DNA from 3 places in the Glycomyces sp. NPDC048151 genome. Region 3 is predicted to be linked to each of the others. Evidence: predicted binding sites of a transcription regulator. Region 3 holds the regulator's gene; each other region holds the start of a gene.

What was found. The regulator HrcA, encoded in region 3, represses chaperone genes, less so after heat shock. The targets are predictions, from matches to a motif close to CTTAGCACTCNCNNNNNGNGAGTGCTAAG.
Region 1: a site for HrcA is predicted at 1,366-1,394, ahead of groL (chaperonin GroEL). Genes of this name have one in related genera too.
Region 2: a site for HrcA is predicted at 1,099-1,127, ahead of groES (co-chaperone GroES). Genes of this name have one in related genera too.

Annotation. Positions count from the first base shown of each region.
Region 1 covers NZ_JBIDBB010000007.1:13,001-16,274, reverse strand. The annotation lists gene groL (chaperonin GroEL) at 1-1,237, opposite strand, end outside; gene ACGGCP_RS17505 (hypothetical protein) at 1,462-2,397, opposite strand; gene ACGGCP_RS17500 (peptide MFS transporter) at 2,566-3,274, shown strand, end outside.
Region 2 covers NZ_JBIDBB010000007.1:219,265-222,538, forward strand. The annotation lists gene ACGGCP_RS18495 (methyltransferase domain-containing protein) at 1-1,032, opposite strand, end outside; gene groES (co-chaperone GroES) at 1,261-1,560, shown strand; gene groL (chaperonin GroEL) at 1,615-3,252, shown strand.
Region 3 covers NZ_JBIDBB010000003.1:18,899-22,172, forward strand. The annotation lists gene ACGGCP_RS06715 (CapA family protein) at 8-1,132, shown strand; gene hrcA (heat-inducible transcriptional repressor HrcA) at 1,243-2,259, shown strand; gene dnaJ (molecular chaperone DnaJ) at 2,275-3,274, shown strand, end outside.

The DNA of each region.
Region 1 (3,274 bases), on a different contig from region 3:
CGCCGGCGAGGATGCCCTCTTCGACGGCAGCCTTGGCGTTGCGCACGGCGTCTTCGACGCGGTGCTTGCGCTCCTTGAGCTCGACCTCGGTGGCCGCGCCGACCTTGATGACGGCGACGCCGCCGGCGAGGCGCGCGAGGCGCTCCTGCAGCTTCTCGCGGTCGTAGTCGGAGTCGGAGTTGTCGATCTCGGCGCGGATCTGGTTGATCCGGCCCTGGATCGCGTCTTCCTCGCCGCCGCCGTCGACGATGATGGTGTCGTCCTTGGTGATGACGACCTTGCGGGCCTGGCCGAGGAGGGACAGGTCGGTGTTCTCGAGCTTGAGGCCGATCTCCTCGGAGATGACCTGGCCGCCGGTGAGGATCGCGATGTCGCCGAGCATGGCCTTGCGGCGGTCGCCGAAGCCGGGGGCCTTGACGGCGGCCGACTTGAAGATGCCGCGGATCTTGTTGACGACGAGGGTCGGGAGGGCTTCGCCGTCCACGTCCTCGGCGATGATGAGGAGCGGCTTGCCGGTCTGGGTGACCTTCTCCAGGGTCGGGAGGAGGTCCTTGACCGCGGAGATCTTCTGGTTGGCGACGAGGATGTACGGGTCCTCGAGCACGGCCTCCATGCGGTCCTGGTCGGTCACGAAGTAACCGGACAGGTAGCCCTTGTCGAAGCGCATGCCCTCGGTGAGCTCGAGGTCGAGGCCGAAGGTGTTCGACTCCTCGACGGTGATGACGCCTTCCTTGCCGACCTTCTCCATCGCCTCGGCGATGATGGCGCCGACGGTGACGTCACCGGCGGAGATCGAGGCGGTGGAGGCGATCTGCTCCTCGGTCTCGACCTCGGTGGAGGTGGACTGGAGGTGCTCGACGACGGCGGCGACGGCCTTCTCGATGCCCTTCTTGATGGCGATCGGGTTGGCGCCGGCGGCGACCGCGCGGAGGCCTTCCTTGACGAGGGCCTGGGCGAGGACGGTGGCGGTGGTGGTGCCGTCACCGGCGACGTCGTCGGTCTTCTTGGCGACTTCCTTGACCAGTTCGGCGCCGATGCGCTCGTACGGGTCCTCGAGCTCGATCTCCTTGGCGACGGAGACACCGTCGTTGGTGATCGTCGGGGCGCCCCACTTCTTGTCGAGCACCACGTTGCGGCCCTTCGGGCCGAGGGTCACCTTGACGGCTTCGGCGAGGGTGTTCATGCCTCGTTCGAGCCCGCGGCGAGCCTCCTCGTCGAATGCGATCATCTTCGCCATGGTCGATGGCTTCCTTTCGGATAACGTTCGTGGTCGACGCTGAGGCGGCATTCCCGCGACGGTGAACCTGTTCAGGCTCGACCACCTCATCGCGTTAGCACTCGCCAGGTGCGAGTGCCAGCTCCAGGTATAGCACTCTCGCCTTGAGAGTGCCAATCCGGGGCGCGGAACACGTGGTGAAAAGCAAGAGGCCCGGGCCGGAGCCCGGGCCTCGCCGCGTCTTGCTACTCGTTCGGCATGGGATGTCCGGGCTCGCCGGGGTCGGCCGGGTCGACGGCGACGCCCGCGGCCTCGGCGGAGAGGGAGGTGGCGGAGACGGATTCGGCGCGGCCGCGCAGCCAGGCGTAGGTGCACAGGGACGCGGCGAGGATCCAGATCATGGGCACGAGCAGGAGCAGGGCCATGACCGCTTCGGTGAGGATGGTGAAGGCGGCGGCGAGCCAGGGCGCGAAGAGGCCGTGCCAGATCCCGGCGAGGAGGACGCCGACGAGGCCGATGACGAGGTTGGCGGCGAAGGCGACGAGGACGACGATGCAGATGCGGCCCAGGGCGGCCCAGAACGCGGAGTGCGTGAGCTGGATGGAGCGGGCGTAGGGGCTGCGGCGGGCTTCGAAGACGGCGGCGGGGGCCATGAGGCTGAGCGCGAAGATCGCCCACAGGCCGGGCAGGACGCACAGGACGAGGCCGGCGGCGATGGTGAGCCAGGCGAGCAGGAGCCACAGGAAGAACCTGCCGCCGCGTTTGAACCCGAAGGAGAAGGCCTCGCCGAGGGCGAGGAACCCGCCTGCGGCTTCGGCGGCGGCGGTGCGGACGGCGGCGAGGGCGGCGGAGCCGGAGACGTAGAGGACGGCGAGGGTGAGGATCGCGCCGATGACGGCGACGGCGGCGCTGGGGCTCATCGCGCGGACGATGGTGCCCCAGTCGGTGTCGGTCACTTCGATGTCGGGGGTGCGGACGGTGTTGTTGTAGGCGCCGAGGATCCAGCGGGGCAGGACGACGCCGATGAGGAGGATGAGTCCGACGGTGCGCCAGGAGCGCTGGACGACGTCCATGGAGGCGTGCCACCAGCCTTCAAAGGTGTCGGTCACGAGGGGGTCGCCGCCGGAGAAGCGGCCGGAGGGCTCGCCCTGGCCGGAGTTCCAGTATGGATCGTCGCTCATAGGCCGGATCGTAGACCAGCGAAAGGCGCATATCAGACAAACGGCTGCAACGCATCCGTTCGGGGATGACACGTTCGCGCGTTCGCCTGCCTGGCGGTGCGCGAGCCACTAGCGTACGCAGGTATCGGCGCACGTCGCGCCGGTCAGCCGACCACTTTGGGAGCGCCGATGTCCCACCGCGAGACGCGACCCGTCGGCCGCGAGAAGACCTTCTTCGGGCATCCCCGCGGCCTGGCCGTCCTTTTCGGGACCGAGATGTGGGAGCGGTTCAGCTTCTACGGCCTGCAGGGCATCCTGCTCACGTTCCTCGTCGCCGACACCGCGCAGAACGGCCTCGGGCTCTCCGACACCGTGGCCGTCCCGATCGCGTCGCTGTACTCGGGCCTGGTGTACCTGACGGCGCTGCCCGGCGGGTGGCTGGCCGACCGGATCCTGGGGCCGCGGCGCGGCGTCCTCATCGGCGGCATCATCATCATGGCCGGGCACATCTCCATGGCCATCCCCGTCTCGAACCCGGCGACGGTGTTCTTCGGCCTGTTCCTGGTCGTGGCCGGCTCGGGCCTCTTGAAGCCGAACATCTCGGTGATGGTCGGCAAGCTCTACGACGACGACACCGACGCGCGCCGCGACGCCGGGTTCTCCGTGTTCTACATGGGCATCAACCTCGGCGCGTTCCTCGGCATCCTCATCACCCCGTACCTGGCAGGGGACGACCGCTGGCACCTCGGCTTCGGCGCCGCCGCCGTCGGCATGGCCTTCGGCCTGCTCTGGTACGTGCGGGGCTGGCCGCGCCTGACGCACGCCGGGATCGGCCCGGCCCGCCCGCTCAGCGCGGCCGAGAAGAAGAAGACCAAGCGGATCCTGCTCGTCTCGGTCG
Region 2 (3,274 bases), on a different contig from region 3:
GCGCTGCTTGATCGTGAGGCGGCCGATGCCTCGCTCCGCTAGCAGCGCCTTGAGCTTCTTCGGGTGCAGCGGCCAGACCTCCTCGACCTTCCAGGCCCTGGCGAACGGGGTCTCGATGAGCCGGTCGCTGTAGAGGTAGGCGATCGTCTCGTTCGCGGTGTGGGCTTCCAACTGCTCCGCCAGTTCGGCCACCAGACCGGCCCGGATCACCGCGCCGTCCGGCTCGTAGAGGTACGCCGCTACTTCGCCGACCGGTGCTTTCTCCTCGCCGCTGCCGGTCAGCTCGTGCCACTCGCCCGCCTTGCACAGGCTCGCTCGACGAGTCACCTCGGCCGCCTCGCCCAGCCACAGGCACGCCTCGACCACGTCCCGGTCGACCGAGACCCACTCCGCTTCGGCCCCTTCGGGGATCCACGCGTGGTCGATGCCCGGTCCGAGCTTGACGGCCGCGTACCGGGCCCCGGCCATGTGCTTCAGGAGCGCGCCGAGCGGCGGGGAGTAGTCGGCCGGGTTGAAGTTCCTGGTCGAGCCGGATCGCCGCGCAGGGTCGGCGAAAGCCGACTCGGCCAAAGGCGTCTTCAGGGCGTCGCCAACCTCGACCGCGACCTGAACGCCCGCAGCCTCGGCGTTCGCCCGCGCGTACTCAGCCGTCGTCTCGCTCATGTCCACCGCCTCGACGCGCAGGCCCGCCTCGGCGAACGCCAGGGCCTCCGTCCCGAGCCCGCAGCACAGGTCCGTCACCGCCCCGGCGTGCCGCGCGAACCGGGCCGCCCGCCGCTCTGCGACGACCCACCGCGTGGCCTGCTCCAGTCCCGCCCGCGTGAAGTACAGGTTCGCCGCGCGTTCGCCGAACTTTCCCCGGGCCTTCTCCCGCAGATCGGCGAGCGTGAGCGCCGCCGCCGCGAGACCGGGTTCCACGCCCGCTTTCCGCAGCGTCAGCGGCGCCCGGTCGCCGTCGCTGCGCAGGGCGTCGGCGGCCTGGGTCTGGAGCTCGGGGCGGGCCCTGAGGGCGGCGAGCAGGCTGGTGTCCACGTGCCTCATGGTATGACCTTCGGAACCCGGTGTTGACGGTCCCCACCTGGGCGAACTAACTTACGTCTTAGCACTCGCAGGGCGAGATTGCTAAGCGCTATGATCGGCTTGGCACTCTCGATGCGAGAGTGCCAACAGCCACGGGCCGGTGCCTCGGCACCCGCGACGACGAGACCCGCGCCGTCGTGGCGCACATCCGTATTGAACACGAAGGTTTGGAGAAACCAAGTGAGCAAGGCTGCCATCAAGCCGCTGGGCGACCGCATCGTTGTCCAGGCCAACGAGGCCGAGACCACCACCGCCTCCGGTCTGGTCATCCCGGACACCGCCAAGGAGAAGCCCCAGGAGGGCACCGTCCTGGCCGTCGGCCCGGGCGCCTTCGACGACAAGGGCAACCGCCTCCCGATCGACGTCAAGGTCGGCGACGTGGTCATCTACTCCAAGTACGGCGGCACCGAGGTCAAGTACAACGGCGAGGAGTACCTGGTCCTGTCCTCGCGCGACGTCCTCGCGGTCGTCGAGAACTAGCACGCATCGGGCCCTTCACCTGAAGGGCCCTTTCGTGTCTTAGGAAGGGAAACCATGCCGAAGATTCTCAACTTCGCCGAGGACGCGCGGCACAACCTGCTGCACGGCATCGACCACCTCGCCGACACCGTCAAGGTCACGCTGGGCCCGAAGGGCCGCAACGTGGTCCTCCAGCGCTCCTTTGGCGCGCCGCTGATCACCAACGACGGCGTGACGATCGCCAAGGAGATCGAGCTCGCCGACCCGTACGCCAACCTCGGCGCGCAGCTGGTCAAGGAAGTCGCGACCAAGACGAACGACGTCGCGGGCGACGGCACCACCACCGCCACGGTGCTGGCGCAGAAGATGAGCCGCGCGGGCATCAAGGCCGTCACGGCCGGGGCGAACCCGATCGCGATCCGCAGGGGCATCGAGGCCGCGGCGAACGCCGTGTCCGACGAGCTGCTGGCCCAGGCCATCCAGATCGACTCGCACGAGCACATCGCGCAGGTCGCGGCCGTCTCGGCGCAGGACCCGGAGATCGGCGAGCTCATCGCGAAGGCGATGGACGTGGTCGGCGCCGAGGGCGTCATCTCGGTCGAGGACGGCTCCAGCCTGGAGACGGTCCTCGAGGTCACCGAGGGCATGCAGTTCGACAAGGGCTTCATCTCGCCGAACTTCATCACCGACCAGGACTCGCGCCAGACGGTCTTCGAGGACCCGTACATCCTCATCACCAACGCCAAGGTCGGCTCCATCGAGGAGCTGCTGCCGGTGCTGGAGCGGGTCGTCGAGACCTCGAAGCCGCTGCTGATCATCGCCGAGGACGTCGAGGGCCAGGCCCTCGCGACCCTGACGGTGAACGCCCTGCGCGGCACCCTGCGCGTGTGCGCCGTCAAGGCCCCGGCCTTCGGCGACCGCCGCAAGGCCATCCTGGGCGACATCGCGGCCCTCACGGGCGCCGAGGTCATCTCCTCCGAGGTGGGCCTCGAGCTCAAGGCCGCCGACCTGTCGCACCTGGGCCGGGCCCGCCGCGTCACCGTCTCCAAGGACGCCACCACGATCGTGGACGGCGCCGGGGAGAAGGAGACCGTCGACGCCCGCATCGCGCAGATCAAGCAGCAGGCCTCCACGACCGAGTCGTCCTGGGACCGCGAGAAGCTCGAGGAGCGCCTCGCGAAGCTCTCGGGCGGCGTGGCCGTGATCCAGGTCGGCGCGGCCACCGAGGTCGAGCTGAAGGAGCGCAAGCACCGGATCGAGGACGCGGTCAACGCGACCAAGGCCGCGGTCGAGGAGGGCATCGTCGCCGGCGGCGGCGCGGCCCTGGTGCACGCGATCTCCGTGCTCGAGAAGATCGAGCTCGACGACGCCGAGGCCCGCGTGGGCCTCAAGATCGTCGAGGAGGCGCTGTCCGAGCCGCTGCGCCGCATCGCGGTCAACGCGGGCGAGTCGGGCGACGTGATCGTGAACTCGGTCCAGGGCAAGGGCTGGCGCGAGGGCTGGAACGCCGCCACCGGCGAGTACGAGGACCTGGTCGCGGCCGGCATCCTCGACCCGGTGAAGGTCACCCGCAACGCGCTGCTCAACGCCGGTTCGATCGTCGGCATGCTGCTGACGACCGAGGTGACGATCGTGGACAAGCCCGAGGAAGAGGAAGAGGAGGCCGGTCACGGCCACTCGCACTCCCACGGCGGGCACGGCCACTCGCACTAGCACTGAGCGACAGCAGGGCCGC
Region 3 (3,274 bases):
CGCACCCATGCGCACAGCAACGCCCACACTCGGCCGCCGCGGCCTGCTCGTCGCCGCCTCCGCCGCCGGACTCGCCGCGGCCGCCGCCTGCGGCGAGGAAGAGCCGCCCCCCGTCGAGGACGAAGGCGGCCAGGCCGCCGAAGAGCCCACCTCCGAGGCCCCCTCGCCCGAACCCCGCGAGATCACCATCACGCACGTGGGCGACACCATGCCCGGCTCCTACCCCAACCAGATGGCCTCCGACGACGGCGCGAGCTTCTTCAGCGGCGTCACCGACCTCCTCCACGGCGACGTCGTCATCGCCAACCTCGAAGGCGCCCTCTCCACCCAGGAGTTCGACAAGTGCGGCGGCGGCGAGTGCACCTACTTCCGCCTCCCCGGCGAATACGCCCAGGTCTTCGCCGACGCCGGATTCGACGTCCTCAACCAGGCCAACAACCACGGCTGGGACGCCGGACCCGACGGCGCCACCGAGACCCAGGACGCCGCCGAAGCCGCAGGCATGCAGGTCAGCGGCATCAAAGACGAGGTCTGCCTCGTCGAGACCGAGAGCGGTCTCACCGTCGGCATCGTCGGCTTCGCGCCCTACAGCTTCTACACCGACCTGCGCGACCTCGACGCCGTCGCCGCGCTCGTCGCCTCCGCCAAGGAACAGGCCGACATCGTCGTCGCCACCGCCCACGTCGGCGCCGAAGGCACCGACCACCGGCACGTCCCCGAAGGCGTCGAGAACTACATCGGCGAAGACCGCGGCAACACCCGCGAATTCGTCCACACCTGCATCGACAACGGCGCCGACATCTTCGTCGGCCACGGACCGCACGTCCTGCGCGGCATCGAGTGGTACAACGGCAAGCTCATCGTCCACTCCCTCGGCAACTTCGGCGGCGGCCAAGGCCTCTTCGCCACCGACGGCCCCCTCGGCCGCTCCGCCGTGCTCACCGTCACCATCCGCGAAGACGGCACCCTCACCGCCGCCAACGTCACCGCCACCCGCATGGACGGCGACGGCTACCCCCAGCCCGACGAGGACAACGGCGCGTTCGACGACTTCAACGAACTCGCCGACGACTTCGGGGACGCCGGAGTGACCGTCGGCGACGACGGCGCGCTCGTCATCCCCTCCGCCTGACCGCACACGTAGACTGGCACTCCCGGACCGGGAGTGCCAGACTTGAGTCCGGCCGACTGAACCCGGGTCCGGTCCGGGGCACACCGAACGACGGAGGGGACGTGGCGGCGATGGACGATCGCAAACTCGAAGTGCTGCGCGCCATCGTCGAGGACTACGTGGCCACTCAGGAGCCCGTCGGCTCCAAAGCCGTCTCGCAGCGCCACGCCCTCGGCGTCTCCGCAGCCACCGTGCGAAACGACATGGCCTACCTCGAAGAGGCCGGATACATCCAGCAGCCCCACACCTCGGCCGGGCGCATCCCGACCGCCAAGGGCTATCGCCTCTTCGTCGACCGCCTCGGCAAGATCAAACCGCTCTCGGCCGCCGAGCGCCGCGCCGTCCACCGCTTCCTCTCCGAAGCCATCGACCTCGACGACGTCGTCACCCGCACCGTGCGCCTGCTCGCCCAGCTCACCCACCAGGTCGCCGTCGTCCAGTACCCGAGCCTCAACCGCTCCTCGGTCCGCCACCTCGAACTCGTCTCGCTCACGCCCACCCGGCTCATGGTCGTCATGATCACCGACACCGGCCGCGTCGAGCAGCGCTACGTCGAGATGCCCGCCGAACTCAGCGAGGACGACGTCCTCGACCTGCGCCGCCTCGTCAACGAGCAGCTCCAGGGCAAACCGCTCGCCGACGCCCCGCGCATCATCGCCGACCTCGCAGGGCTCGCCCGCCCCGAGCAGCACGCCACCGCCTCCGCGCTGGCGCGCGTGCTCCTGGACACGGTCGTGGCGCGCACCGAGGAGCGCGTCGCCGTCGCGGGCGCCGCGAACCTGACGCGCCCCGGGAACTTCTTCGCCGGGTCCCTGCGGCCCATCCTCGAAGCCCTCGAGGAGGAGGTCGTGCTCATGCAGCTGCTGGGCCGCGCCGACTCCAACGCGCTCCTGACGGTGCGCATCGGCGACGAGAACAACCTCGACGACTTCCGCGAGACCACCGTGGTCACCGCCGGATACGGACCGGGTTCGGTGGTCGGCCACATGGGCGTCCTCGGACCCACCCGCATGGACTACCCGGGCACGATCGCGGCCGTCCGCGCCGTCGCCCGGTACGTGTCCGAGATTTTGGAACAGAACCGCTGACAGGACAGAGCGCACGTGGCTAAGGACTACTACGGCATTCTCGGCGTCGACCGGAACGCCACCGACGACGAACTCAAGAAGGCGTACCGGAAGCTGGCGCGCAAGTACCACCCCGACGTCAGCGACGAACCGGACGCGCAAGAGCGCCTCCAGGAGATCAACGCCGCCTTCGAGGTCCTCATGGACCCGCAGAAGCGCGCGATCGTCGACGCCGGCGGCGACCCGTTCGCCCGAGGCGGCGCAGCGGGCGGCGGCGCGCCCTTCATGGGCTTCGAGGACATCATGGACGCCTTCTTCGGCGGCTCCATGGGCGGCTTCGGCCGCCGCGGCCCGCGCTCGCGCACCCGCCCTGGCAACGACGCGCTGCTGCGCCTGGACCTCGACCTCGAAGAAGTCGCGTTCGGCACCGAGTCGACGCTCACCGTCGACACCGCGATCCTCTGCGACTCCTGCAACGGCTCCTGCACCGAAGGCGACGCCGAACCGCAGACCTGCTCCACGTGCAGCGGCTCCGGCGAGGTCCAAGTCGTACAGCGTACGATCCTCGGCCAGGTGCGTACCGCGCGCCCGTGCTCGGCCTGCTCCGGCTACGGCACCATCATCACCGACCCGTGCCGCAAGTGCGGCGGCGAAGGCCGCGTGCGCTCGCGCCGCCGGATCACCGTGAAGGTTCCCGCCGGCGTCGAGGACGGCATGCGCATCCGCCTCTCCGGCGAAGGCGAAGTCGGCCCCGGCGGCGGGCCCGCCGGCGACCTCTACGTCGAGGTCCACGAGAAGCCCCACGAGGTCTTCACCCGCGAAGGCTCCGACCTGCGCTGCCGCGTCCGCGTCCCCATGACGCAGGCCGCGCTCGGCACCAAGCTCAACATCCACACCCTCGACGACCAGGTCGAAGTCGAGGTCGCCGCAGGCACGCAGCCCGGCACCATCAAGAAGGTCCGCGGCCACGGCGTCCCGCGCCTGCGCGGCGGCGGCACCCGCGGCGACCTCTTCGTCGAACTCGACGTCCGCACCC